Regions from separate parts of the Blautia sp. HA8986 genome, predicted to be linked through region 1. Evidence: predicted binding sites of a transcription regulator. Region 1 holds the regulator's gene; each other region holds the start of a gene.
The links. The regulator Rex, encoded in region 1, represses fermentation and respiration genes when NADH is low (regulators of the CRP and FNR family bind a similar motif). The targets are predictions, from matches to a motif close to ATTGTTAANTANTTAACAAT.
Positions count from the first base shown of each region.

Region 1 (7,510 bases):
GATTTCCCCTGAGCTGATCATCGGCGTGCCGGTGGGATTTGTAAATGTTGTACAGTCCAAGGAGCTGATCATGCATGCAGATGTGCCTTACATTGTTGCAAAAGGACGTAAAGGCGGAAGTAACATTGCAGCGTGCATTGTGAACGCACTACTTTATATGATCGATAACAGAAGAGATTGATAACCATAATCTTAAAGATTGTCTGCCACGCTTTTCAGAAGCTGGCAGGCAGGCAGAAAATCATTCACAGGAATGGAAGAACAGGAGAGAACAAGGGTGATATCATTCTCTGTTTCGTTTAAGATTTCCAGGCGCAGCCCCTGTAAGCGGGCTGCCTTTTTTAATTGTTCGCCGGTGGATGAACAGGGGATGGTAAGAGCCAGGCTGGTGCCTGCTGCCCCTGTTATGATCTGGCAGTTTTTTCCAAAAGTATTCTTCACGGCAGCAGTGAGAGCTTTCAGCTTCTGTGCATAAAGGCGGCGAAGTTTCCTTGTCTGGGAAAGCATGTGGCCGTCCCGGATGAATTGACAGAGAGCAATCTGTTCTGCCTTGGAAGCTGTCTGATTATACCGGGCTGCTTTTTTTTCGTATAATTCCCGGAGAGATGGGGGCAGTACCATAAAGCTGACACGAATGGAAGGAAGCAGCAGTCTGGAAAAAGATCCGATATAGATTACATTCTCTCCGCCTGCAAGTCCGAACAGGGATGGAGTTGGCTTCTGGAGATAAACGAATTCGTTTTCGAAATCATCTTCAATGATAAGGTGTCCGTTGGCCTCTGCGTGGCGGATCAGTTCCAGACGTCGTTTCACAGGCATGATCTCACCCCATTTGGTCATATGTGCAGGGGATACGTAGATCACATCGCAGGTTTTGTCACGGTAATGGACGTCGAATCCGTAATCCTCAAAAACTGTGCTGCCCTGGATAAAGGAGGGGGTAGGGAACGAAACGGTCTTACGTTCACGGAGCAGAGGACAGAGGATCTGGAGGAGACTTTGGAGACCGGCACCAACCACAATATCGTCTGGAGAGCAGATCACGTTCCTACGTTCCCGGATGTAGTCGGAGAGAACTTCACGAAAATCCTTTTCTCCCTGAGGCTCTCCGTAGGAAAGCATACGTTCATCCTGGCGGAGTGCACTTTTGATATAGCGCTGCCAGAGGTCGAATCGGAAACTCTCCCTGTCAACGCCGGAGGAGGCGAAATCGTAGATACAGGGAATGATGTTCCGGGGATGTTTTTCCAGTGCATGCGGATGCTGTTTTCTGGCAATATCGGTGACATAGTAACCGCTCTGGGCTCTTGCGATAATGTAGCCGTCTGCGGCAAGCTGGAGATAGGCATTCTCAATGGTGGTGCGGCTTAGCTTAAGTTCCTGGGCACATTTGCGAAGAGATGGCATCTTGCTGCCCGGGAGAAGACGGTTCTCCATGATCAGTTTTCTGTAGTAGTGATACACTTCCAGATAAAGATGTTCTTTTTTATGTTTTGTGGATATATTTAACATAGGTATGATAATTTCCTTCCAAAAATGATTGCGTAAACCTGATGATATATTCTATAATAATACAGAAAAAAACTCAAGACTGGAGAAGTAAGATGAAGAAAATAGCAGTGATCAATGATCTTTCCGGGCTGGGGAAATGTTCACTTACAGCAGCGATCCCTGTTATCTCGGTGATGGGAGTGCAGGCATGCCCTTTTCCTACCGCTGTTTTAAGTAATCAGACAGGCTACGAAGCTTATTTCTGTGAGGATTTTACAGATCATATGGAACCATATATGGAACAGTGGAAGGAACGTGGATTTGTTCCTGACGGTATTTATACAGGGTTTCTTTCCGATGAGAAACAGGCAGATAAGATTCTGAAATTTATGGATATGTTTGCAGCAGAAGATACGCTGATCCTTACAGATCCTGTAATGGGAGATGACGGAGAGGTATATCCGATCTATACGGAAGCATTGCGAAGACGTTTTTGTGAACTTGTGAAACGTTCCTGTGTGATCACGCCTAATCTGACGGAAGCACTGGTCCTTCTTTATGGAAAAGAGAAAATGAAAACAGTCTGGAAAGAATTTCAGACCATCACCGGACAGGAACGGCTGGAGCGGATCGAAGAAACCGGGCGAAAACTTGCAGAAGAATTTTCACTTTCTGCAGTTGTGATCACAGGTGTGGATCAGCAGGAAGAGGGAGAAACTGTAAAGATGGGAAATCTTGTTCTGGAGAACGGGAAATGTTCCTGGGTTTTCGCGGAGAAAGCCGGAGGCAGCTATTCAGGTACTGGAGATATTTTTGCATCGATACTCAGTGCAGGCCTGGTAAAGGGATACTCTATGGAGGCCTGTGCGGATATGGCAGTGGACTTTATTTCGGCATCTATCAGGGATGCAGTGAAAGAGGGTACTGACCGTAATGACGGAGTATGTTTTGAACTGCATCTTGGCAGGCTGGTCCGATAGAGAATATTGCAGCTGATTTTTTGATCATGGAACAGAGTATTGTTTATGGGAGGAAATATAATGATTTCAGCAGAAGAACAGAAACAGGTGCTCTTTCTTGTAAGACAGACGAAGAATCTGATCTTAAAAGAGATGAAAAATGAGGAAGTTATGGTGAAAGGTGCGGCCAACTATGTGACGAATGTGGATCTGGCTGTACAGAATTTCCTGAAGGAAGAACTGGGAAAAGCTTTTCCGGATATTGCCCTGATCGCAGAGGAGAAGGAGAATACGGGACTTTCCGAAGAGGGAACTTACTGGATCCTGGATCCTATTGACGGAACGGCCAATCTGATCCTGGATTTCCGTATGAGTGCTGTTGCACTTGGACTTTACGAAAAAGGAGAGATCGTTTTCGGAGCTGTGTTTAATCCGTTTACAGATGAGCTGTTTCATGCAGCGAAAGGTGAGGGAGCATATCTTAACGGTAATGCTATTCATGCTTCTTCCACAGAGCATTTCGGGGATGCTGTGATTTCCTACGGTTCCACGCCATATACGAAATCCGAAGCAAAGAATCTGTTTCCGATTTTCTATAATATCTTTATGAAATGCGGGGATTTCCGCCGGACAGGTTCCGCAGAGCTTGATATGTGCTATGTGGCATGCGGAAGAGAGCATGGTTATCTTGAGCGTGACCTGAAACCCTGGGATTATTCTGCAGGAACCATTATTGTCAGAGAAGCAGGAGGCGTGGTCAGGACCTGGAAAGGCGAAGAACCGGTTTATCTGACGAATGGTGATATCCTTGCCTGTGCACCACAGTTTGAGGAGATCCTTCTTAAGGAACTTGCAGGAGAGAAAAAGAGCTGACCATTAGGCCAGCTCTTCCCATTTCTCATAAAGCTCTTCCAGTTCTTCTGCGATGGCTGCTTTTTCGCGGCTGAGCTTCGTACATTCTGCCACGTTGGTACATATATCCGGGAGAACCATGGTATCATCAATTTCTTTATCTCTTGTTTCCAGCTCTTCAATGCGGGCTTCTACTTTTTTCAGTTCAGCTTCCCGTTTTCGTTTCCTTGACTGTTTCTCCTTCATCTGCTGCCAGGAAAGCTTGTTCTCGGAGACTGCTTTTTCTTCCTGCGGAGCTTCCGGGGTATTGATGTCAGGAGCGTAGGCACTGGTCAGCTCTTCTTTTTTCTCAAGATAATAGTCGTAATCACCGATATAATTTACAACAGCCTGATTGGTCAGTTCCATGATCCTGGTTGCTGTCTGATTGATAAAGTAACGGTCGTGGGATACATACAGCACAGTACCGGTATAGCTTACAAGTGCTTCTTCCAGAATCTCCTTGGAGGCAATATCCAGGTGGTTGGTAGGCTCATCCAGGATCAGGAAGTTGGCTTCTGAGAGCATCAGCTTGGCAAGGGAGACACGACCGCGCTCACCACCGGAAAGAGCGGAGATTTCTTTAAATACGTCATCCCCTGTAAAAAGGAAGGCTGCCAGCATGTTGCGGATCTCAGTCTCTGTAAGCGTCGGGTAAGTATCAGAGATCTCCTGGAAGATCGTCTTATCCATATGCAGAACATGATGTTCCTGATCGTAATATCCGATCTGCACCTTGGAACCAAGGGAAAATTTACCGGCATCTGCTTCCAGAAGACCATTTATGATCTTCAGCATGGTAGTTTTGCCTGTTCCGTTGTTTCCGATCAGTGCCACACGTTCTCCTCGTTTGATGTCAAAGGAAATATCGGAAAACAGCGTCTGTCCGGGAAATGCTTTGGAAAGATCCTCTACATGAAGAACATCATTTCCGCTTAAAACACGTGGTTCTAGGGAGATGCGCATCCGATCCTGGATTTCCAGCGGTTTTTCAATGCGCTGTACACGATCCAGCATCTTCTCGCGGCTCTCTGCACGTTTGATGGATTTTTCGCGGTTAAAAGATTTCAGCTTGGCAATAACTGCTTCCTGATGTCTGATATCTCTCTGCTGGTTCAGATATGCCTTATACAGGGCATCGCGAAGCTGTGCTTTCTTAAGCGCATAGGCAGAGTAGTTGCCACTGAAAACTCGGGTCTCACCAGCTTCGATCTCTACGACCTTGGTGACAACTTTATCAAGAAAGTAACGGTCATGAGATACAATAAATACAGCTCCCGGATAGTTAAGAAGATAAGTCTCCAGCCAGGAAATGCTCTCCATATCCAGATGGTTGGTAGGCTCATCCAGAAGCAGGATGTCCGGTTTGGAGAGAAGCATCTTTCCAAGTGCCACACGTGTTTTCTGGCCTCCGGAAAGCTTCTCAATCTGCTTGTCGTAATCTTCCTCTGTGAAACCAAGACCTTTCAGGACACCGGTGAGCTCACTCTTGTAAGCATAGCCGTTTTCCAACTCAAACTGATGAGTAAGGCGGGTGTAAGTTTCCATCAGGTGATTCAGGTCATCGCCTGTAACATTATTCATTTCCTGCTCCAGATTGCGGATGCGACGTTCCATATCAACGATGTGCTGCTTGGTGGTAAGAAGCTCCTCATAAATGGTGTGGTGGCCGTGAATATCCTGATACTGAGCGAGATAGCCGATATTTTTGTCCTTGGATAGAACTACAGTTCCGGAATCTGCGGAAATCTCCTGCATGATGATCCGAAGAAGCGTAGTCTTGCCTGCACCGTTACATCCAATGAGAGCCGCTTTTTCCCGTTCCTCGATATGGAAAGATGCGTTATTTAAGATAACATTTTCGCCAAAAGCCTTGCATATATTTTGACATGATAAAATCATAAAAACTGTCCTCCTGTACAAAAGATCCTGCCTCTGCCTTTAAAAGACAGGGAAAATCCTCCACCTATTATAACGGAAACTGCCGGGATTTCAAAGAAAAAATCAATTTTTTAAAAAAATATGAAGAAATTTGTACATAACTCACAAGTTTGATTGACAGGAAAATGTCAATTCGGTATAATTAACCTAGTGTAGGACAAGGAGGGAAACTATCGTGGAGACAAAACAAATCTCGAAAGCGGTGATTAAGCGTCTGCCACGCTATTACCGCTACTTAGGAGAGCTGATGGAAGACAATGTAGAACGAATTTCTTCCAATGAGTTAAGCAAGAAGATGCATACCACAGCTTCCCAGATCCGTCAGGATCTTAATAATTTCGGCGGTTTTGGTCAGCAGGGTTATGGCTATAATGTACATTATCTTTATACGGAGATTGGTAAGATCCTGGGGTTGGATACCGTTCACCCGATGATCATCCTGGGTGCTGGTAATCTGGGACAGGCACTTGCCAACTATGTAGATTTTGAAAAACGTGGATTTAAGCTGGTAGGGATCTTTGACGTAAATCCGGTGCTTGAGGGCATTGCGGTTCGCGGACTTGAGATCCAGATGCTCAGTGAGCTTCCGTTTTTCCTTAGAGAAAACAACGTAGAGATTGCCATTCTCACCCTTCCTAAGAATAAAGCTAAGGAAATGGCAGATATTCTGGTAGAGAACGGGATCAAGGCAATCTGGAATTTTGCACATCTTGATCTTGAGACACCGGATGATGTTATTGTTGAGAACGTACATCTTTCCGAGAGCCTGATGACACTGTCGTACAATCTGAGCAAATACAGGCAGGAGCATGTGGAATAACAGAAGTGGAGTATGAGGCTGCCGGAAACGGCAGCTTTCTCTATGTGAGAGGGGAGGGGCCAGAATGAAGAAACTTGTTACCTGCGGGGAAATGAAGAACCTGGACAGTGCCACGATCCATAAGATCGGTGTGGCATCGGAAGTTCTGATGGAGCGGGCAGCATTAAAAGTAGTAGAGGAAACAGAGAAATACCTGGAAAAGAATGAAAAGATCCTGGTAGTCTGCGGAAACGGAAATAATGGCGGTGACGGGATCGCCATTGCCAGACTGTTTTATCTAAAGGGAATCCGGGCAGAATTTTATATGGTCGGAAACAAGGAAAAAATGACCAGGGAGACGACACTGCAGTACAAGATTGCAACAGGTTATCATGTGCCGGAAGTGAATAACCCGGACTGGAGCGAATATACTACTATAGTAGATGCCGTGTTCGGTGTGGGCCTTGCGCGTCCGATCGAGGGACATTATGCGAAGATCATCCATGAGATGAACAGTGCGCGGGCAAAGAAGATCGCTGTTGACATCCCGTCAGGAGTGAACGGAGATACTGGCCTGGAAATGGGAATTGCCTTCAGTGCCGATCTTACTGTTACATTTGCCTATGTAAAAAGAGGACTTTGTTTTTACCCGGGAAGACTGTATGCAGGAAAGATCGTCATAGCGGATATCGGGATCTATGAGCAGGAAGCTGTAAAGGCATCTGCACGCTGTCTGGAGAGAAAAGATCTTAAGCTGTTTCCGGAGCGTGATCCCGGCGGGAACAAGGGAACTTTTGGGAAAATCCTTTTTATTGCCGGAAGTGAGGGGATGTGCGGGGCTGCTTATTTAAGCGCCAGTGCAGCACTCCGGGCCGGAGCGGGAATGGTGAAGATCCAGACAGTGGAAGAGAACCGGATACCGCTGCAGATCCTTTTGCCGGAGGCCATGGTATGCACCCGGTTTGACGAGGAATCCAATGAACAGCTTCTTTCCTGGTGTGATGTGATCGTAATCGGACCGGGGCTTGGAACCTCGGGGGCCAGCCGTGAGAGAGAACAGTGGTTTCTTACGGCTGCTGCCCGGGAGAAAAAGCCGCTTGTCCTGGATGCAGATGGACTGAACCTATTGGCCATGCATCCGCAGTGGAGGGAATTCCTGGGAGAAAATGTGATCCTGACACCTCACATTGGAGAAATGAGCCGTCTTTGTGGCAAAAGCATCCGGGAGATCCAGGAAAACATTGCCGGAACAGCTGCAGGTTATGCAGGAGAAGCTGGCTGCGTATGTGTCCAGAAAGATGCATGCACAGTAGTTACAGATGGCAGCGGAGATATTTATCTGAATATTTCAGGCAATTCCGGTATGGCAACTGCTGGAAGCGGAGATGTGCTTTCTGGTATTCTGGCAGGTGTGTTATGTATGTATCTG
Region 1 is NZ_JBWLUQ010000001.1:952,096-959,605, reverse strand. It holds gene AC04Q4_RS04395 (precorrin-8X methylmutase) at 1-181, shown strand, start outside; gene pdxR (MocR-like pyridoxine biosynthesis transcription factor PdxR) at 193-1,512, opposite strand; gene AC04Q4_RS04385 (pyridoxamine kinase) at 1,605-2,471, shown strand; gene AC04Q4_RS04380 (inositol monophosphatase family protein) at 2,532-3,323, shown strand; gene abc-f (ribosomal protection-like ABC-F family protein) at 3,327-5,243, opposite strand; gene AC04Q4_RS04370 (redox-sensing transcriptional repressor Rex) at 5,458-6,102, shown strand; gene AC04Q4_RS04365 (NAD(P)H-hydrate dehydratase) at 6,167-7,510, shown strand, end outside.

Region 2 (7,510 bases), 500 kb from region 1:
CTTCACCCATGCAGGACAGCAGGAAGTCAGAAGCGGAAGATTCTCACCCTTCTCCACTCTGTTTAGGAACTCCTTGGTCTCTTCCATGATGGTAAGGTCGGCACTGAATGTGGTATCGTATACTTCGTCAAAGCCCATTCTGTGAAGCGCGTTAACGATTTTACCCATAACACTTCTGCCTTTGGCAAGTCCGTAATGATCACCAACTGCAACACGAACTGCCGGTGCAACCTGTGCAACAACACGAGTATTCTTATCAGCCAGTGCATCCCATACTTCATCCATATGTGTACGGATGGAGATCGCACCTGTCGGACAGTAAACACGGCACTGACCACAGTTTACACACTGTGTCTCAGCAATCTTTTTATTGAATGCAGGCATGACCATGGCCTCTGTTCCACGGAATGCGAATCCAAGAGCTCCGATTCCCTGAAGCTCCTCGCAGGCACGTACACAGTCGCCGCAGAGGATACATTTGTTCGGATCACGGATGATGGACGGTGAACTGTCATCGATCTCGTGCTGTTCTCTTGTATTTTCAAAACGGATATCCCGCACGCCAAGGCGATGTGCCAGCTCCTGCAGGATACATTCGCCGCTCTTTACACAGGTTGTACAGTCACGACAATGTGCTGCAAGAAGCAGCTCCACGATCAGTTTACGATATTTCTTAATACGACCGGAGTTGGTATAAATAACCATTCCGTCTCTCGGCTGCTCGGAACAGGACGCAAATGTCTTGCCTCTGTCATCCTCAACTGTACAGAGACGACAGGCACCAAATGTGGAAACCTCTGAATGATAGCACAGTGTGGGGATATTGATACCGGCATTCCTGATGACTGTCAGGACATTTTTTTCGTCGGTAAATTCTACTTTTCTTCCGTCAATTGTCATTGTACCCATAAGATATCCTCCCTTCTATGCTTCCACATAAATCGCATCAAAGTTACAGTTATCCTTACAGGAACCGCATTTGATACATACGTCGTTGTTGATTACATGTGGATGCTTGATCTTTCCTGAAATCGCGCCTGCCGGACAGTTCTTAGCACACTTGCCGCAGCCGATACAGAATTCAGGATTGATATGGAATTGACGGAGTGCCGTGCAGACTTTCGCCCGGCATTTCTTATCTACGATATGTTCTACATATTCATCGCGGAAACGCTTCAGGGTACTGATGACCGGAAGCGGTGCACTCTTGCCAAGGCCGCACAAAGCCATGCTCTGAACCATGTTTGCAAGCTCTTCCAGCTCATCCAGGTCGGAAAGCTCACCCTTGCCTTCAACGATCCTCTCAAGGATCTCAAGCATACGTTTCGTACCCTCACGGCATGGAACACATTTACCGCAGCTCTCACGCTGTGTAAAGCTCATGAAGAAACGTGCAACCTCTACCATACAGGTATTCTCATCCATAACAACAAGTCCGCCGGATCCCATGATAGCATCCAGCTTCTTAACAGAATCAAAATCAAGCGGATGGTCGATCTGGTCATCGATCAGACATCCACCGGATGGTCCGCCGATCTGCACTCCCTTAAATGCAGCACCGCTCTTAAGGCCGCCGCCGATATCATAGATAATATGGCGAAGACTTGTTCCCATAGGAACCTCGATAAGACCAGTGTTCTCAATGGAACCGGTAAGTGAGAATGTCTTTGTTCCGGGGCTTCCCTCTGTACCGATGGTATGGAACCAGTCAGCACCCTGAAGGATGATCTTCGGTACGTTAGCGTAGGTCTCTACGTTATTAAGAACAGTTGGCTTGCCCCACAGACCCTGCTCAACAGTTCTCGGCGGTTTAACACGAGGCATACCTCTGTTGCCTTCGATGGATGCGGTCAGGGCAGAACCTTCACCACATACGAATGCTCCGGCACCCCGATTGATATGTAAGTGGAAATTAATACCGGAACCAAGGATATTGTCACCAAGAAGGCCATAGGATTCTGCCTGTTCAATGGCCATCCGGAGTCTCTGTACAGAAAGAGGATACTCGGCACGTACGTAGATATAGCCATCTTCTGCGCCTACTGCGTAAGCTGCAATGACCATACCCTCGATCATCTTGTAAGGATCACCTTCCATTACGGAACCATCCATAAATGCTCCGGGATCACCCTCGTCACCATTACATACTACGTAGCGAACCTTCTCGGGCTGACGTGCAACCTGTGACCATTTCTTGCCTGCCGGGAATCCGGCACCGCCACGGCCGCGAAGACCGGATTTCGTGATCTCATCAATAACACCCTGAGGGGTCATCTCAAAGAAAGCCTTTGCCATGGCTGAAAATCCACCTACAGCAATGTATTCATCAATAGATTCCGCATCGATCTTACCGCAGTTTTCAAGAACGATTCTGGTCTGCTGGTTCAAAAACGGAATATCATCCGGATGCGGACAGGCTTCATCATTATGGCGATAGAACAAACGCTCAACCGGAAGTCCGCAGATGATCGTCTTCTCAACGATCTCACGGCAGTCATCCACCTGTACATGTACATACTGATAATCATACGGTTCAATTCTCATAAGAGGTCCAAGTTCGCAGAGTCCCTGGCATCCGGTCTTAACGATGCCCACATGTGGAACATCCTTCTGCATTTCTACTGCAACACCCTCGATACCTTCACAGAGTCTTGACATTTCTTCATAAATCTTCTGAGCACCGGAAGCGATACATCCGGTACCGGAACAGACGAGAACACGGCAGGTATAGCCATCAAGATTCTTCTTAACCTCAGCCTGTTTATTTTTCAGATCTTCCATACTGGTTATACTCATACGTTCTCACCTCTCAATTCATTTAAAAGCTCAATAGCCTTCTCAGGTGTCATTTTCGGGTGAACCTCATCATTTACAGTTAAGGTCGGTGCAAGTCCGCATGCACCAAGACAGGATACTGTCTCAACTGTAAAAAGCATATCATCGGTTGTGTGTTTCTTATGGTTCAGTCCGAGTTCTTTAAGCATTGCTTCCTTTACAGGCATGGACTTACGTACATGACAGGCAGTTCCATCACATACCTTGATGATGTACTTGCCTTTCGGTTCAAAGGAAAAATTCTCATAGAAAGTAGCTACGCTGTACGCCTTCGCTTCTTTTACACCAATCTGTTCCGCAACATAAGTAAGAAGCTCTCCCGGGAGATAACGGTACTCAGCCTGGATATCCTGCATGATCGGTATCAGTGATGCAGCTTTCCGGCCGTAATGCTCGATGATCTCATCCGTTTTCCTGTAATACGTCTGGTCTAACATTCGGTTCCCTCCTTGTTTCTCATAGATTTTCCACTTGATTAACCTGTTCCTACCACAAGTTAATGATTTAACACTCTGTCAGTGTCTCATTTACGTGCCTATCATTATATTGCACTATTTTCGTGCTTTTAATTATAACTTATATCGTCATTTTTCACAAGTAATTTTTTTGCTTTTTTCAGAATATATCAAAAAGTTTACAACGCCTTACTTGTTTTGCATCTATTTTTTTCAATAAATGTGCATTTTTTAACATTCATGACAATAAAGAAACAAATATTCTTTTTTGTTTCTGTTAAAAAACATTTCCTGTTATTGATTTTATTTCTCAATTACTATAAGATGAATAAAAAGTGCGTGGAAAATATTTTAAACATTTTTTGAAAAGGAGAACATTTATGCGAAATCTCGACACACCAGTTAAACAGATCCGGCGAAAGATTTTTACAGAAATTGCGAAGATCGGATTTGAATCCACGGACGAATCCCTGATTCACGATATTGAATCCATCCCTTACAATATTGTAGAGGAACGCGCGAAATACCGCGAGAGCATCTATCGTGAAAGAGCTGTTGCAAGTGAACGTGTCCGTCTGGCTATGGGACTTTCCCTCCGCCCGGAGAACCGTTCTGTCCATCTTACTGACGGCGTAAAGTCAAGCAATATTGATGAGAAATATTACGAACCACCTCTTATGCAGGTAATCCCTTCTGCATGTTCTGCATGCGAATCCAATAAATACGAAGTAAGCAATATGTGCCGCGGCTGTGTTGCCCATCCATGCATTCAGACCTGTCCTAAAGGAGCCATCTCCATGGTTGATGGGAAATCTTTTATTGATCAGGACAAATGTATCCACTGCGGAAGATGCAAAGCGGTCTGTCCTTATGATGCCATTGCCCATAAAGAACGCCCCTGCGAACGTGCCTGTGGTGTAAAAGCTATCGAAAGCGATGAGCAGGGACGCGCTTCCATCAACCAGGATAAATGTGTATCCTGCGGTATGTGTATGGTCAGCTGCCCATTCGGTGCCATCTCTGATAAATCCCAGATTTTCCAGCTGGCACATGCCCTCCGTGAGGGAACTGAGATCATTGCAGAAGTTGCACCAGCTTACATCAATCAGTTCGGTGAAGATGTAACTCCCGGTAAATTCCGCTCTGCTTTAACTCAGCTTGGCTTTTCCAATATTTATGAAGTAGCACTCGGCGCAGACATCGGCTGTATTTCCGAGGCCCATCATTATGCAAAAGAAGTAGCCACCGGCAATCTCCCGTTCCTGCTTACCTCCTGCTGCCCGTCATGGTCTGTAATGGCGAAGAAATACTTCCCGGCTATGATCGACAACATCTCACAGGAGCTGACACCGATGGTGGCAACTGCCCGCATTGTAAAAAAAGAGCACCCCAATGCGAAAGTAGTATTCATCGGCCCCTGCGCCTCCAAGAAGCTGGAAGCCATGCGCCATTCCGTAAGAAGTGATGTAGATTTCGTTATCACCTTCGAAGAACTTTGGGGAATGTTCGATGCCAAAGATATCATTCCATCTGCATGCGAGGACATCCCGGAAGAAACCCAGACTGCAACAGCTGCCGGAAGAGGATATGCCATCGCAGGCGGCGTAGCAGGTGCTATTGAAGCCTGTCTGAAGGAATATTATCCTGATGTCCCCGTCCACATCGAACACGCAGAAAGCCTCGCTGAGTGCAAAAAAGTCCTCACTCTGGCCAAAGCCGGCAAGATCAAAAACTGCATGATCGAAGGAATGGCCTGTCCAGGAGGCTGCATCGGCGGTGCCGGAACCAATGCCGGCTTCGCAAAAACCTCCAAAGCACTCAAGAAATATGTAGATGGCTCAGACCCTAAGATTCCATCTCAGGAGCTTGAAAATCTGGAATTGAATTAAATACTTTTGACACAAAAAGATGTGCGTCCGTTTTTGTTCAGACGCACATCTTCTTTATTTTGTGATTTTCATGGTTTTTACATATCCGGTTGAAGTTTTGAATATTTTTTTATAAGCGGTCAGTTTTGATGCCGGCACGCGTATTACTGCTTTTTTATTGACTCCGGTGATTGCTTTGCTCTCCACTGTTTTTAAGCTCTTACTGCTGATTGTGATCCGGCTGATCTTACTGCAGTTCTGAAAAGCACCGCTGTAAAGCTTCTGCACTGCCGGCAGTGTGATGGTTGATGCCTTGCTTCCGATCTGAGTTAATGCCGTGCATTTATAGAATGCCTGTTTTCCTACTGCTGTTACTTTTGTGAAGCCATTGAGCTTTTTCAGTTTTGTGCAGTTTGCAAAGCTTTGGGTTCCAATGGTCTTTACAGAGGCCGGGATTGTTATTGTTGTAAGCCTCCTGTTATTATAGAATGCCTTTGCAGCAATAGAGGTCACTGCGTAGCTGCGTTTCTTGTAGGTTACTTTTGAAGGAACTGAAACTACTGCCCTGGAAACTCCTTTAGTGAGAGATACGCTGCGGCCTGTTCCTGTTTTTGTGATCTTGTAGGTAAGACCGGATACTTTGAAGGTTATGCCTTTTTTTGCTTCTGCAGATGGTTTCGGAGTTGGGGTGGCGATTTTTATTTTCTGCTCTTTTCCACAGTAACGACAATACTGCATTCCATATCCTTTTTCCTGCGCAGCAGCATCATAATAGTACTCATAACAATGATCCCCTTTATGATTTATAGTTAAAGAACGCGCAAAAGCCTCGTTTGTACGCTTCCCTGTTGTGGTAACTTCTGTTCCTTTAATGTTTACAGTTCCTGAACCTGTGATTTCCCTGCCAGATGTAGTAGAAAAACCTTTATTCAGATTAAGGACTCCTCCTTTTTCTATTTTAATCTCCACGCCTTGTCCCAGGCTAACTCTTTGCATATTTACAGTTCCACCAGATTTAATTAATATTCTGGCCGGATGTCCTAGCTTCCAGGAATGACTTAATATACTATGCTCCTCCTCTATATTGAGCACAGCTCCTTTTTCTACCACAAACTGCTCGTTATCTCCATCATGTGATAAATCCATATAATCTTTCACAGTTAAAGTTGTTCCGGTTGGTAATGTAAGTGCACCGCCATAGAATTTATCAACAGTTAATTTTCCATTTATTACAGTTTTTAATTCTTGCTGATCTTCTGCACAGAGTGCTCCAGTTATAGTAGAATCATTCGCATTCAGAGTGCCGCCCTGAATTCGAAGAGACCATCTGTCAGTAGACTTAACAGTTGCCTTTCTTTCTAAATTAAGTGTTCCTTTATATCCAATTACTGTTGATCCATCTGCATTTAATGTTCCTCCATTTTTTACTGTAATATTGTCGTACCAATTCCATCCACCAGACATATCTGCCCTTTTTACAGTCATGGAGCCACCATTATCAATAATTACATTTCCATGATACGTTCCACCATCTGTAAACCATTTTCCCTGTATGATCACTGCCACATCCTTGGTATATCCCATATCACCTTTCTGATTTACTGTGATCTGTTTAGGAATAACCCAAGAATCCCAGCCAATATCAAAGGCTCCAAGCTTTACCGTTGTATTTTCTTCAGGCCATCCAAATGGTGTTTCCGGTGCTATTGTACAATTTCCTCCTGCAGCATTTACAAGTGACTGATAATTGCGTACCCAGCTTTCTGTTCCATCTGCTTTCGCAACAACAGGTGCAAAAAGCATGGACGCAGATGCTGCAGCTGCCATTAATACACTGAAAATTTTTCTTTTTCGCATAGTTTTCCTCCCTGTGCTCTTTTCTTTTTATTTTACCATATTTCTCCATTTTTCCAATGTTAAAAATCACTTTTCTGATAATTTTTGTGAACAAAAAAGAGACATGCATCTTACACAAGACACATATCTCCATTTTATCATTTCTCCACAGTCTCTGTGCTCTCCGGCCAGGTATATTCTTCACCTTTCAGATCTGCCAGAAGGCTTCTAAGCTTATATCCATAGCTTCTCCCGGCGGCCCATCCACCACCATAAGGATTCTCCTGAATCCCAAGCCATTCCACATAAGGTGCACTTTCCCGGGTCACATACTGAAAACGGTTATCCACACAGGCCTGGTTCAGTTCATCTGAAGACGCATAAGCCTTCAAATGCTGTACCTGAGCCCGGATCCCGGACCTGACATCAGGAAAAGAATTTCCGGCAACACCGCCGCCGGTAGTCCCAAGTCCGGAAAAATTAAACTGCCCGGCACTGGCATCTCCCTGAAACTGA
Region 2 is NZ_JBWLUQ010000001.1:455,258-462,767, reverse strand. It holds gene AC04Q4_RS02005 ([FeFe] hydrogenase, group A) at 1-909, opposite strand, end outside; gene AC04Q4_RS02000 (NADH-quinone oxidoreductase subunit NuoF) at 925-2,796, opposite strand; gene AC04Q4_RS01995 (complex I 24 kDa subunit family protein) at 2,793-3,272, opposite strand; gene AC04Q4_RS01990 (4Fe-4S dicluster domain-containing protein) at 3,671-5,179, shown strand; gene AC04Q4_RS01985 (leucine-rich repeat protein) at 5,234-7,015, opposite strand; gene AC04Q4_RS01980 (glucosaminidase domain-containing protein) at 7,153-7,510, opposite strand, start outside.
Region 2: the regulator Rex is predicted to act here: its motif matches at 3,510-3,529, upstream of AC04Q4_RS01990 (4Fe-4S dicluster domain-containing protein).

Region 3 (7,510 bases), 700 kb from region 1:
CCTGCTTTCAGTGCGGAAAGGATGTATGTGCGTGCAGGCTCAATACCACCGATCAATTCGATCACGATATCAATAGAAGGATCTCCAGCGATATCATCCCAGTTCGTTGTAAGAATAGAAGGATCTTCTACTTTCTTAACTGCTTTTTCAAGGTTGCGCACCAGGATCTTTGTGATCTTTACCTGACATCCAAGCTTGGCTGTCATTTCCTGCTCCTGGTTCCTGATGACTTTATATACGCCTGTTCCTACTGTTCCCAGGCCAAGGAGGGCCGCATTTACGACTTTTTCGCTCATTTTCTGATGTCCCCTTTCATTTTTTTCCATTTTTTTATCAGAATTATCTCATATGTTATGGCAGAAAACGTTTTTTGTCAAGCTCCGGCATCGGAAGAAGCTCCAGCCAGCTTGCAAAAAGTCCTGTGATCAGCTCCTGTACCATGGCTTTGGATTCCGGTTCCAGTTTATCCAGACGCCATGCCATGGCAGCCAGACTTTTCACTCCTCCGTCCAGGATCTGCTGGATCGTCTCCGCCCCGGTGGCCTCAAGCACGGAAAAAAGCTCCGTGATCAGATGGGCTCTCTGCTCCTCATTCATGCCATCAATCCATTTATGAAGTCTCAGATCCATTGTCTCTGCTTTTCTGGTCAAACCTTCTTTTCTTATAAAAGAAGGTCCCATGATCTCCCAGGTAAAAGCATCGTGCTGCAGAATCCCTTTCTGCGTACTGCCTATGATCACCGGTTCTTTCTGGTGGGTAAGCAGCATACCGATCACAGATGCTTCCGGTATGATCCTCGTTACTTTTTTCAGGATCTTTTCTGTATCTCTTACATAAAAAAATCCTTCCGGGAATCCGGGTCCGTCATTATCATAAACTGTCAGGATCTTCTCCTGTATCTCTTCCTCACACTGCAGTGCAGCATACATGGCCAGATTTCCGCCTTTGGAATGACCGCCGATACGCAGCATGGACTGGATGTACCTGCCTTCTTTTTCCAGATATTCCAGCGCACGCTTATGGGATGGAACGATCCCGTTGCTGAGATTGAAATCTTCCTTCCATCCGGTAATGGTATCATCCGTGCCTCTGAATGAAATATAGACAGTTCCGTCTGGCAGTTCTATTGTCACAGCTGCAAACTGCTGTATCTCGCTTGACAGGATCTCATTGACAAAACCACCCACCCTGCATTTCCGATATCTGTCGGACCTGGCCATTTTTCTTAAGAGCTCTGGTATATTCTTCAGGAACGTGGTCTGGGCTTTAATTTTTTCGTCCTTTTTTTCTGCAAAAAAGTTCTCTGAAAGCTCCTCCAGATAAAGAGTATTTCCATCCTGTATCCCGCGGATACCATCCAGTTCAAGATAGGAAAAGCATGCCAGTATCAGATTGTCCACTTCATTAAACGGTGCCCGCTCAAAAGTAATATCGCCTCTCCAATCCAGATAATCCAGAATATTTCCCATAAAAACCTCCATAGATCAATCTATTATCTGTTTCCCATGGTTACAGCCTTACTCTTTATTATAATACCATAAATCCGGATCATTTACCCTGTTCATCAAGTTTTTTCCTGAGATATCGAATGTAATACAGGCATCCGCAGGCAAAACCCGGCATCAGAACAGCCAGACCTGCTGCTGATACAAGATAGATTGCCTTTCCATTTCCTCCTGTTGGTGCTCCGGCCACAAAACAGTAAAACATAGTAGCTGAAAAATAGAGCGTGATTACCACAGAAAAAAGTCTTCTTAAAAATTTCTTCATTGTCTCTCCTCTCCATAGTGTCTCTATAAGGACACTGTTGTAATTCCAATTTTACATTCATAATAAGTTTAATTCAAGGACGAATCGGACAGGATACACATATGATAAAATATGACAGATTTTGGGTGACTATGAAGGAACGCGGAATTTCCCAGTATGATCTCTATGAACATTATGAGATTACACGTTCACTTCTGGACAGACTAAGGAAAAATAAGAATATTGAGATTTTTACAATAGACAGGCTGTGCTCCATCCTTCACTGTAATATTGAAGATATTGTGGAACACATTCCTGATCCTGGTGAAAATACTGAAAATACAGATGAGCTCGAGAAAAAAAGTACTTCTCCTGAAAATAATAAAAACTCTCTCTGAAATTAACGGCGTTATGATGGCATGATCTGCACCGGTTGATTTCAGAGGGAGTTTTTGTTTAAAAAAGAAGGGGCCAAAGCCCCCTCTTCAGAGTTGATCTTAGTAGATCTTATTTGTAGTTTACGATCTTTCCGAAATCCGGTTTCAGGGAAGCGCCACCTACAAGACCGCCATCGATGTCAGCCTGAGCGAATAAGTCAGGAGCTGTTGCAGCGTTTACAGATCCGCCGTACTGGATACGGATCTCTGCTGCTGTAGCATCATCATAGATCTCAGCGATGCATTTACGGATATCAGCGCAAACTTCCTGAGCCTGCTCTGTTGTAGCTGTCTTACCTGTTCCGATAGCCCAGATCGGCTCGTAAGCGATAACTGCTGTCTTAGCCTGATCAGCTGTAACACCCTGGAATCCAACCTTAACCTGCTGACGGATGAAGTCCATTGTTACGCCCTGCTCTCTCTGAGTAAGTGTCTCACCACAGCACATGATCGGTGTGATGCCATGCTCGAAAGCTTTGAGCATTTTTTTGTTAACGTCCTCGTTTGTCTCACCGAAGTACTCTCTTCTCTCGGAGTGTCCAAGTACAACGTACTTAACGCCTGCATCTACGAGCATAGCCGGAGCGATCTCACCTGTGTAAGCACCTTTCTCCTCGAAGTACATGTTCTCAGCACCAACCTGGATGTTAGAACCTTTAGCTGCCTCAACAACAGGGATGATGTCGATAGCCGGTACGCAGAATACTACGTCAACTTCATCGTTAACAACAAGCGGTTTTAAAGTCTCAACAAGCTTTACAGCCTCGCTTGGTGTCATGTTCATTTTCCAGTTTCCAGCAATAATTTTCTTTCTTGCCATTGTTTTTATCTCCTTTTCGTGTTCGCGGAACACTTTATTTTTTATCAGTCTTTATCGTTAGCTGCTGCTACGCCCGGAAGCTCTTTGCCCTCAAGGAACTCAAGAGAAGCACCGCCACCTGTGGAGATGTGTGTCATCTTGTCGCCATATCCAAGGATATTTACAGCTGCTGCGGAATCACCACCACCGATGATGGTTGTTGCGTCTGTATCAGCAAGAGCTTTTGCAACTGCCTCTGTACCATGTGCGAAGTTCGGCATCTCGAAGCATCCCATCGGTCCGTTCCATACAACTGTCTTGGCATCTTTAACAGCGTCTGCAAAGATTTTCTCTGTCTCAGGTCCGATATCCATTCCTTCCCATCCGTCCGGAATCTCACCGCGTTTTACGATCTGGATATTGCAGTCGTTGGAGAAGTCATCACCGATTCTGTTATCTACAGGAAGAAGAAGTTTCACACCTTTCTCCTCTGCTTTCTTCATCATGTCAAGTGCATACTGAAGGTAATCATCCTCGCAGAGGGATCTTCCGATATGTCCACCCATAGCTTTGGAGAATGTGTAAGACATTCCACCACCGATGATCAGTGTATCTACCTTGTCAAGAAGGTTGTTGATAACGGAAATCTTGCTGGAAACCTTAGCTCCGCCAAGGATTGCAACGAATGGTCTCTCCGGATTGTTTACAGCGTTTCCAAGGAATGCGATCTCTTTCTCCATCAGATATCCTACAACTGCTGTCTTCACATATTTGGTAACACCTACATTGGAGCAGTGAGCTCTGTGAGCTGTTCCAAATGCATCGTTTACAAATACGTCGCAAAGGGAAGCAAGCTCTTCGCTGAACTTATCCTCGTTCTTTGTCTCTTCTGCACGATAACGTGTGTTCTCAAGAAGAACTACGTCGCCGTCTTTCATTGCTGCTACAGCAGCCTTTGCGTTCGGTCCTACTACCTCAGGATCTGCTGCAAATTTTACTTCCTGTCCAAGAAGCTCGGAAAGGCGAACAGCTACCGGTGCAAGAGAAAGCTCCGGTTTCGGCTCTCCCTTCGGTTTTCCAAGGTGGGAGCAGAGGATAACCTTTCCACCGTCTGCGATCAGTTTCTTGATTGTCGGAAGAGCAGCTACAAGACGGTTCTCATCTGTGATCTTTCCGTCCTGAAGCGGAACGTTGAAATCACATCTTACAAGTACTCTCTGTCCTTTTACATTGATATCGTCAACACTTTTTTTGTTCAGCATCTCTATATCTCCTTAACTTTTATTTCTGCAAAAGCAGATCAATAAGGGCGAGCGATATTGTTGTCCGCTCTGTTAACAGTCATTCCTCAGACATTTTTTTGTTTGGTCTTTTGGAAAAAAAGGGCCCGGTCCTCTTCAGACCGGACCCTTTCTGAGTCTATTCTTCTACACCCGTTCGCAGAAAATTAAGCGTTCAGAAGTTTTCCGAAGTGCTTGATTGTACGAACCATCTGGCTTGTGTAGGAGTTCTCGTTGTCATACCAGGAAACTACCTGAACCTCTGTTGTGCCATTCTCAAGTGGAAGTACCATTGTCTGAGTAGCATCGAAGAGGGAACCAAATCTCATACCAACGATATCGCTGGATACGATCTCATCCTCGTTGTATCCGAAGGACTCATTGGAAGCTGCTTTCATAGCTGCGTTGATCTGCTCTTTAGTAACGTTTCCTTCAACTACTGCTGTAAGGATTGTTGTAGAACCTGTTGGGGTAGGTACACGCTGTGCAGAACCGATAAGTTTGCCGTTAAGCTCTGGGATAACAAGTCCGATAGCTTTAGCAGCACCTGTGCTGTTCGGAACGATGTTAACTGCAGCTGCACGGGATCTTCTCAGATCGCCTTTTCTCTGCGGTCCGTCAAGTGTCATCTGATCGCCTGTGTAAGCGTGGATTGTGCACATGATACCGGATTTGATCGGTGCAAGATCGTTAAGAGCCTTAGCCATTGGTGCAAGGCAGTTTGTTGTACAGGAAGCTGCGGAGATGATCTTGTCCTCGTTTGTAAGACCCTGATGGTTTACGTTGTAAACGATTGTCTTAAGGTCGTTTCCAGCCGGAGCGGAAATAACTACGTGTTTAGCACCTGCATCGATATGAGCCTGAGCTTTGTCTTTAGATGTGTAGAAACCTGTGCACTCAAGAACTACGTCTACACCGATCTCTCCCCATGGAAGCTCTGCAGCGTTAGCCTTAGCATAGATTTTGATCTCTTTTCCGTCTACTGTGATGGAATCCTCGCCTGCTGTTACTTTATCAGCAAGAGCATATCTTCCCTGTGTAGAATCATATTTTAATAAGTGAGCAAGCATCTTAGGAGATGTAAGATCGTTGATTGCTACGATCTCAAATCCTTCTGCTCCAAACATCTGACGGAATGCAAGACGACCGATACGTCCAAAACCATTAATTGCAACTTTTACTGCCATGATAAATTCCTCCTATGAATTGAATGGTGATTTAAATCGTTCCTTTGTTAAAGAAACATCAACCTGTTTCATATTGTACCTAATTCCAAACAAAAATTCAAGAGCTATTTATAAAAAACCATATTAAAATAAATATTAAGAAAATTCCCGAAAAATGTGCTATAATTCTGTGATAGAAAGTTCTGTCCTGTTAAGTACCAAAACGGATATCCTTAATCCCACCAGTAACTTATCCGGCTGCGCAACAGACAGATAAAAACATTGTCACAGAATATAAAGACTTGAATATGGAGGTAAAACATGGACCAGAAAATTTTATGGGACTGCCATATGCACTCCTCTTTTTCCTCAGATTCCGATACTCCTATGGAAGAGATGATCCAGACTGCCGTAGAACAGGGGCTTAAGGGAATCTGTTTTACTGAACATTTTGATCCGGATTATCCTGATACTCCGGAGGATCTTGATTTTTCGCTGGATATCCCGGCATACCGACAGAAGCTTGAGAGTCTTGCAGATGCTTTTAAAGACCAGATCAATGTTAACTTCGGGATCGAGCTTGGGCTTCAGCCTCATCTTGCAGAATCTTTTTCCGGACTTCTGAAAGAAGTTCCTTTTGATTTCGTTATTGGTTCCTCTCACGTGGTGCATGGATATGATCCTTATTATCCTTCTTATTTTGCGGGTCGTAAGGAATCTGCCTGCTATATGGAATATTTCGAATCCATCCTGGAAAATATCGCTGTTTTTGACGAAATGGATGTATACGGACATATTGACTATGTAGTACGCTATGGTCCGAATCAGAACCGACAGTATTCTTATGGCCGGTACAAGGAGATCCTGGATGAGATCCTGCGTACGCTGATCCGAAAGAATGTGGGGATTGAGCTTAACACAGGCGGTTATCACTACGGGCTTGGAGAGCCGAATCCCTGCGTCAATATCATACGCCGTTACCGCGAGCTTGGCGGTGAGATCATTACGATCGGGGCTGATGCACATACTCCGGATAAGATCGGTTATGCCTTTAACAAAGCAGCTGAGGTTCTCCGTGAATGTGGATTTTCCTATTATACTGTGTTTAAAAACCGCCAGCCGGTTTTCCATAAGCTGTAGATTTTACTTATTATACTGATACTAATTCATTAAGGAGGAATATTTAATATATGTCAACAAAAAGACTCCAGAAAAAGAAAGCTGCCATGCAGGCAAAGAAAGAAAAGCAGCTGAAAAAGAATACCGCTGCTGCCGGTACCAGTGCCAGTGCTGTTAACTCTGTTGAAAATGCTAAAGTTGAGACAGAAAAAATTGAGACTGTGAAGAAAGAGCCTCTTAAGGTTGAGACTTCTAAGACTGAACCGCTCAAAGTCGAGACTTCCAAAACTGAGCCAATTAAAGTCGAGACTTTCAAGACTGAGCCAATTAAAGTCGAGACTTCCAAAACTGAGCCAATTAAAGTCGAGACTTCCAAAACTGAGCCGGCAAAAGTAACTACTTCCAAAACGGAACCTCTGAAAGTTGAGACTTCCAAAGAGGACACTGCCTACGATGCTCTCTACGAGAAGCGTCTGAACCGCTACTACAATGATCTGAAATGGCTCTACTGCGAGCTGTTCCGCGATCATCCTGAGGTTGCCGGCACATTCTCAAGCCTTACAAAAAAAATGAAAGAGATCTACCGCGAACGTTCTCTTTCCATGAAAGAAGCTGACCAGGCCTGCGCACAAAATCCTGACTGGTTCCGCAAAACCACTTTCACAGGAATGGCTGTAAACCCTGCTGATTTCGCAGATACCCTTTCCGGACTATCCAATAAACTGGACTATGTCAGCGAATGCAAGGCAGACACTCTGTACCTGACAGATCTTTTTCAGGCAACCTCCAACTGCTCTCTTCGCATTATCCCGGAAATCGGAACTTCCGAAGATCTGCACACCCTTGCAGCTAACTGCCAGAAAGCAGACATCCGCCTGGCCCTTGAGATCCCGTTAAGCCTTTCTGTGGATGATCCGCAGTCCGGTTCGCCATGTGTACTCCAGACTCCGGCATTCTTT
Region 3 is NZ_JBWLUQ010000001.1:1,647,924-1,655,433, forward strand. It holds gene AC04Q4_RS07690 (homoserine dehydrogenase) at 1-296, opposite strand, end outside; gene AC04Q4_RS07695 (Mbeg1-like protein) at 352-1,470, opposite strand; gene AC04Q4_RS07700 (hypothetical protein) at 1,550-1,771, opposite strand; gene AC04Q4_RS07705 (helix-turn-helix domain-containing protein) at 1,873-2,148, shown strand; gene tpiA (triose-phosphate isomerase) at 2,258-3,007, opposite strand; gene AC04Q4_RS07715 (phosphoglycerate kinase) at 3,052-4,248, opposite strand; gene gap (type I glyceraldehyde-3-phosphate dehydrogenase) at 4,434-5,453, opposite strand; gene AC04Q4_RS07725 (histidinol-phosphatase HisJ family protein) at 5,754-6,572, shown strand; gene AC04Q4_RS07730 (alpha-amylase family glycosyl hydrolase) at 6,623-7,510, shown strand, end outside.
Region 3: the regulator Rex is predicted to act here: its motif matches at 5,497-5,516, upstream of gap (type I glyceraldehyde-3-phosphate dehydrogenase).

Region 4 (7,510 bases), 140 kb from region 1:
ATTGGGAATCTTTTTGGAAGGACATTTTTCCTGGCAGACTCCACAGCCTGTACATTTGTCCATGTTGACACTTCGCGCTTTTTTGCGGATATCAACGTTGAAATCTCCTACGAAACCAGAAACCTTTTCTACTTCACTGTATGTATAGATATTGATCTTTTCATGAGCTGCAGCCTCTACCATTTTGGGAGTAAGGATACATGCGGAGCAGTCCAGAGTAGGGAAGGTTTTGTCAAGCTGTGACATTCTTCCGCCGATACTTGGTGTTTTTTCCACAATATCAACTTCATAGCCTGCATCGGCAATATCAAGAGCTGTCTGGATTCCGGCGATACCGCCTCCGATGATCAGGGCTCTCTTTGTAACCCGGCTTTCTCCCGGCTGAAGAGGAGCGTTTAAATTTACCTTTGCTACTGCTGCTCTTGCAAGGATCACTGCCTTCTCCGTAGCCTCCTGCATATCCTTGTGGATCCAGGAACAGTGCTCACGGATGTTTGCGATCTCCACCATATATGGATTCAGGCCGGCCTTTTCCGCTGCTTTACGGAAAGTTGCCTCATGCATACGTGGAGAACAGGAACAGACAACCACTCCTGTGAGATTTTTTTCACGGATGGCTTCCTGGATCCTGGACTGTCCTGCCTCGGAACACATATACTGATAATCTTCTGCATGGACAACTCCAGGCTCTTTTGCAATGATCTCCACAACCTTTTTCACGTCTACCGTAGCGGCAATATTACTTCCGCAATGACAGACAAATACACCGATTCTCTGCACTTTCTCACCTCCTGTATCTTCTGAATGCACTTACAAGCAGCTGCTGAGGAAGCTCCGGATCAAGAAGCTCCGGAATTTCATTTGGTGAAAGATAGTCGCCGCCTTTTTCCCGGACAACCAGCTGTCTTGCCCCGTCAATGATCTTTCCGGGTTTTACGTCTCTCGGACAGCGCTCCACACAGGCAAAACAGGAAAGACATTTCCACAGAGATGCTGAATTTACAAGTGCTTCGATATTTTCATTGATCACGTAGGACACAAACTGATGAGGCTTGATATCCATCTCGTCAAAGGATGGGCAGGTAGCAGAACATTTGCCACACTTCATACATTTCAGAGGATTAGTCCCGCTGATCTCCTTTATTTTTTCCGCAGCAGAATGGTTATCTCTCATTTTGCCACCTCCTCTTTGACGCCAAGGGCTTCTGCCAGAAGCTCTGTAAAATAGTAAACCGGCAGTCTGTTTCCGGCATTTTTATTCAGATTATATTTGCACAGTGGACAGGCAGTGATCAGCATATCTGCGCCAAATCCGGCTGCACTTTCTTCGATCTTTTCACACATATTCTGTGACATTTCTTTTTCTTTCAGGGATATATATCCTCCACAACATTCATTTCTGTAAGGATAGATCACAGGCTCAGCGCCAAGGGCACGGATAAAATCCTCCATGATCCTTGGATTTTCCGGATCATCAAATGCCATGATCTTTCCAGGTCTCAGAAGCAGACATCCGTAATAGGCTCCGATCTTCTTTCCGGTAAAAGGATTTACTACTTTTTCTTTCAGTTTATCAAAACCGACTCTGTCCCGGAGAACCTCCAGATAATGGAGAACGGTTGTCTCTCCTTCATAGGGAGCTTCCAGCTGCATGTAATTGTTGGCTCTGGTCCGGATATCTTCCACATTTTTCATATCATCATTGACACGCTTGATCACATGATGACAGGCAGAACAGATCGTTACCAGATCCTGGCCCTTTTCTTTTGCCTGGTTCAGCGCACGGACAGAGGAAAGCTTTGTGGCGATCTCATCTGTGCCAAGTGGATAAACACCACCGCAGCACTGCCAGTTTTCGATCTCCTCAAGCTCAAACCCAAGGGCTGTGGCACTGGCTCTGGCATACTCATCCAGATCCCTGGCCTTTGTTCTCAGGGTGCAACCCGGATAATAACTGTACTTCATACCTTTCATTATCCTTTCTTAATCTAAAAATCTGACGGTTAAAATGGATCTAATTCTTGTTTTGTATTGTTTATTTTTTAACAATGCAAACGTAAAAAAAGGAAATCCCACTAACACTTACTTGAGAATATTTCTTAAAAGCGCTCAAATAAAAGAGGTAAAACACCCTTCCTCCGCAAATAAGAAGTGTATTAGCTCGATTTCTTGTACATCATAACATGATATTCTTATTTTCACAATAGATTTTCCGTATTTTTTTGTGTTTTTTTTAACACACTTTTGAAAAATCTTCTCATTTCTGATGATACTGTATAATTTCCTTCAGCATAAAAAGCTCCGGATTTCTCCGAAGCTTTTTCCATAAAATCATCTCACTCTACATTCCATATTCTGCAGATCATTGACTTTACACCAGACATCTATCAATCTTATACAATTAGTAAATAATGATCGGATACCCAGCATCGATCGTTTCATAGATCAGTTTCGCCTGATCTTTTGGCAGGTTAATACATCCATGACTTCCGTTTGTCTTATACCGGTTTCCGCCAAAGGAAGACTGCCAGGAAGCATCGTGAAGTCCCTGTCCGTAAACAAAAGGCATCCAGTAATTAACTTTTACATTATATCCATACTCAGCACTTGTCAAATTGTACGGACTTGCCTTGTAAGCGATCGGCCATGCACCTCTGTATGTCTCCCTGCCCTTCACAGGCTTACCGCTGACAATATCCGTTTCTGTCACAAGATTCCCATCTTTATACAGCCACAGATGCTGCGCATCCAGGCTGACTTCTATGTAACTGCCTGCCAGATCATCAGTACCGTTTCTCTGATAGCCGGAACTGCTGTAGATCGGATCACGTGTTACTGCTGTTCCGCTTTTTAAGTCTTCAAGAAGCTGTGTCACTTCTGCATCCTGATCAATACGATATCCGTATTCGTTGCCTTCAATGGTCACATCTGTTCCTGTTGATGTGTGAAAAGTACGCGGCACATAAATCGTATTATACTTGTTTGCAAGATCACTGATATATGTCTTAACAGCATCCTCATCAACACTGAGTGTCTCTCCCTCAGCTTTAACCCAGGAACTGATGGTATCGGAATCCAGCAAAACTGTCTCACTTCCAAATGTATATGTAACTGTAGTACTTCGATACTTGCTCAGCTGGTCGTTCAGGTTTGTAACCTTTACTTCCATGTCATCTGTAGCTATCGCAGACGGGCTTATATACACATGTTTATTCACAGGTACTGTAACTGCATCTCCCAGAATTGCTGTGTCGAAAGCCGCATTCAGTGTGGTTTCCACCATTGTCTGGAGTTTATCTTCATCAATCTCAGTTCCCTGTTTCTGCTTTACAAGGATAAATTCTTTTTTGTCCTGATCATACCGGATTTCTGCATCTGTGGAAGCCTTTCGCTTTTTATCTCCGAAATTCGAAAGATCCAGTGCCTGTTTTTCCTGTTCTTCATTTTCCTCGATCTGATATTCCAGATCCACATTCTCTTCTTTTGTAAAAATCTTCCTGTTCTCTTCCCTCTGTTTCTGAATATCTGTCAGCTTTGAAAGAAGATCTTCTTTGTTCAGGCTATATCCCAGATCTTTCAGTGTGGTTCTGTAAACTTCCTGGTCATCTTCCTGAAAAGTTACCTCTCTGTTCTCAAAGGAAGCAACAATCTTGTCTTCTGCCTCCTGAGCATTTAATCTGGAAACATCCAGCCCGTTCACGGAAATTTTCCTGCCCAGTGTATTGTGATCTGCCATATAAGTATAGCCCAAAAGCCCGGCCACAGCTGCGATCACTGCCACAATACAGATTCCAAGTACGATCTTAAGTGTCTTTCTGCTCATGATAGATTTTTTATCCATACTCTTATCCCTCGAGTCTTATGTATTATATGTTATGTTTCCATACTGATTGTTATTATAATATATGCTATTCCTGTCTTCTGTAAAGAGCATTTGTCCTTCCGGACAAAAAGAGACAGACTCCACCTTACGAAATCTGTCTCTTTCATACCTTCTTCTATATTTCCATTATCAAACAGAACTAACTATCTGTTTTTAGGTCTGATCCTGCATTCCTTATTCAGGCAGCACGATTTTACCTGCAACTGCGCAGGCTGCTGCTGTTTTCGGAGATGCCAGATAAATCTGAACCTTGGAAGTACCCATACGCCCCAGGAAGTTACGGTTGTTAGTTGCCACAACCTTTTCACCATCTGTCAGGATTCCGCCGGTTCTTCCGCAGCAAAGCCCGCAGCCTGGATGTGTGATGATCGCGCCTGCCTCAGCAAGAGTATCCAGAATACCAAGTTCAATGGCCTGACGGTAGATTTTGCGGCTTGCAGGAGTTACGATCAGTTTCACAAAATCTGATACTTTTTTTCCCTTAAGAACTTCAGCTGCTGCCATCAGATCCTCAAGCCGTCCGTTTGTACAGGAACCGATAAATACCTGATCAATGGTCTCGCCCTGAAGCTCGCTGACATCACGAATCTTGTCCACCTGTGACGGGCAAGCCATAACCGGCACAAAATCCTCAGCCTTGTAAGTCATAGTTTTCATATAAACAGCATCTTCATCACCGATAAGATTTTTCTGATAGTCGTCAAGCTCAACATCACAGTAAGCAGCTGTCTTTTCATCTGGTGTGAAAAGAGCACATTTTGCGCCGGCTTCAATTGCCATATTTGACATCGTCATACGGCTTGCAACAGACATGTTCTCAATAGTGCTTCCGGAAAATTCCAGTGCACGGTATGTCGCACCATCTGCACGCAGATCACCGATGATGCGGAGAATAATATCCTTGGACATGACATTCTCCGGAAGTTCTCCGTTGATCACGATCTTAATTGTCTCCGGAACTTTGATCCACATGGTTCCTGTTCCCAGGATGCTGGCCATCTCTGTATATCCGATACCGGAAGAAAATGCGCCGACACATCCATAAGTTGTGGTATGGCTATCTGTGCCGAATACGACGTTGCCAGGTTTTACATATCCTGCCTCTGTCATCAGCTGATGGCAGATACCGTCACTTCTATGTACATTTTTCATTCCATATTTCGCTGCAAAAGCATCTCCAATATGGAAATGTCTGGTGTCATCCTGCTGGCTTGCAGGTACAAGATGGTCGTAGATTAGAACAACTTTGTCCGGATCCCACAGTTTCTGAAATCCCATCTCCTCAAATTTCTCCGCTACAAACGGAATAAAGATATCATGGATCATTACTCTGTCAACATTGACAGTCACGATATCGCCAGGCTTTACTGCCTTGCCTGTATTATGTCTGATAATTTTTTCAATGATCGTCTCGCCCATTTCTTCTCTCCTCTCCGTTTGTTAATCCAGACCGTTCAGTTTTCGCATGGCTTTTACAAGTCCGCCAGCCTGAATAATATCCATCAGATTCTCCGGAAGAGAAGCTATCGGGTACTGTTTTCCATTGTGGTCTACATGCTCGTTCATCACAACTGTAACTTCGTCTCCCTCTTTCACATCGTCGTGAAGATCCGGCTGCTCAATAAGGAGAAGGCCGTTGTTGATGGAGTTGCGGAAAAAAATACGGGCAAAAGATTTCGCAATGACACACTGGATTCCCAGTGCTTTGATGATCTCCGGTGCCTGCTCTCTGGATGAACCGCAGCCGAAGTTCTTTCCTGCCACAATAATGTCACCTTTCTGGATCTGTCCTGCCAACTCCGGGCGAAGAGGACTAAATCCATACTGCTTCATATCGTCAATGGTTTTCAGTGCAAGGTACTCAGTCGGGATAATGATATCGGTGTCGATATCATCTCCAAGTACCCACACTTTTCCTGTAAATGCTTTCATATGTATATCTCCTGTTTATTCCGTTCCGTATCCTCATGCAAAAGTTTTCTGTCTGCCCTGTTATAAGAACCCACGCCGAAACGGATCATCCTCTGATAATTTCTGAATATATTGTGTCAATCGGATATTCGCAATCCGCTTTCGCTACTTGCTCATAACCGAATAACTGCTCCGCAGTTTATCAGGAGGGGCTTGTACCCCTCCTGATACAAGTAAGTCCCACCCACTGCTTATTGCTCCTCGCAATTGAAGCAGGGGACTTACTTGATTCGGTTAAATCTTTTCTGAAACTCTTATACTCTGTCAGCAGTTGCGATCTCGCCTGCAATGGCAGATGCTGTAACGGTTGCAGCAGATCCCAGGTAGACCTTGGAACTTGGATGTCCGGCACGTCCCTTGAAGTTACGTGTTCCTGTGCTGATCAGAACTTCATTTTCACCGATAACCCCCTGGCAGCTTCCCCAGCATACACTGCAGTTCGGATTCATAACAATAGCTCCTGCTTCCATAAAGATGTCAATCAGGCCTTCTTTTAATGCCTGGCGATAAATCGTCTGGCTTGCAGGAACAACCAGAAAACGAACGCCCTCTGCAACTTTTTTGCCCTTGATCACCTCTGCCCCTACACGGAGATCTTCAATACGTCCATTGTTGCAGGAACCAAGGAATGCTTCGTTGATCTTAATTCCGCATGTCTCTTCCGCCGAAACTACGTTATCAACAAAATCCGGTTTCGCTACAACAGGACGAACTTTGGAAAGATCAAAGGTGTACTCTCTTGCATAAACTGCATCCGGATCACTGTGGTATACAGCTTTTGGCTCACGGCCATGCTCTTTCAGATATTCCAGAGCCTTGTCATCTGCTTCAAAAATACCAGTCTTCGCACCGGCCTCAACAGCCATATTGCAAAGGGCCATACGGTCACTGATGCTTAATGTCCTTGCACCCTCACCTGTAAACTCCATAGCCTGATAATTACATCCGTTTGCTCCGATCTCGCCGATAATGGTAAGGATCAGATCTCTTGCGTAAACACCTTCCGGCAGTTTCCCTGTCAGATTAAATTTTACAGTTTCCGGAACCATAACCCAGGAAGTTCCTGTTACCATTCCGTAAAGAAAATCTGTACATCCCACACCGGTACCGAATGCACCAAGTGCACCATAAGAACATGTATGGCTGTCAGCACCGAAGATCAGCTGTCCCGGACGGACATAATTCTCAATCATGATCTGGTGGCATACACCCTTACCTTCCCAGAAATCAATATTGTTTTCTCTTGCAAAATCTCTCATTTTTTTCTGGGATGCTGCTGTTTTCGGGCTGTCAGACGGTACATTGTGGTCTACGATAAACACAAGCTTCCTGGTATCTGCAATGTGCGGATTTTTTAATTTATTATTGTACATATCAACAGTCAGATGTGTGGTTCCGTCATTACTCATCAGATGATCCAGCTGTACCGTATAGATATCTCCAGGTTTTACACTGTCCACACCTGCTGCCGCTGCAATGATTTTTTCTGCGATCGTCATTCCCATCTCTTATTCCTCCTCTCTGTTCAAAGAAGCGATAAGGCCGCCCTGATTCAGTATATTCTGCATGTATTCCGGCAGTTTTGTGCAGGAATAAGTTTTTCCGTTGGCAACTGCTGTTCCCTCGGACATATGAAGCTCCATAGTATCTCCTGTC
Region 4 is NZ_JBWLUQ010000001.1:1,095,792-1,103,301, forward strand. It holds gene AC04Q4_RS05015 (4Fe-4S binding protein) at 1-780, opposite strand, end outside; gene AC04Q4_RS05020 (4Fe-4S dicluster domain-containing protein) at 785-1,174, opposite strand; gene AC04Q4_RS05025 (CoB--CoM heterodisulfide reductase iron-sulfur subunit B family protein) at 1,171-1,965, opposite strand; gene AC04Q4_RS05030 (L,D-transpeptidase family protein) at 2,402-3,841, opposite strand; gene AC04Q4_RS05035 (3-isopropylmalate dehydratase large subunit) at 4,058-5,302, opposite strand; gene AC04Q4_RS05040 (LeuD/DmdB family oxidoreductase small subunit) at 5,324-5,815, opposite strand; gene AC04Q4_RS05045 (3-isopropylmalate dehydratase large subunit) at 6,109-7,359, opposite strand; gene AC04Q4_RS05050 (LeuD/DmdB family oxidoreductase small subunit) at 7,363-7,510, opposite strand, start outside.
Region 4: the regulator Rex is predicted to act here: its motif matches at 2,031-2,050, upstream of AC04Q4_RS05025 (CoB--CoM heterodisulfide reductase iron-sulfur subunit B family protein).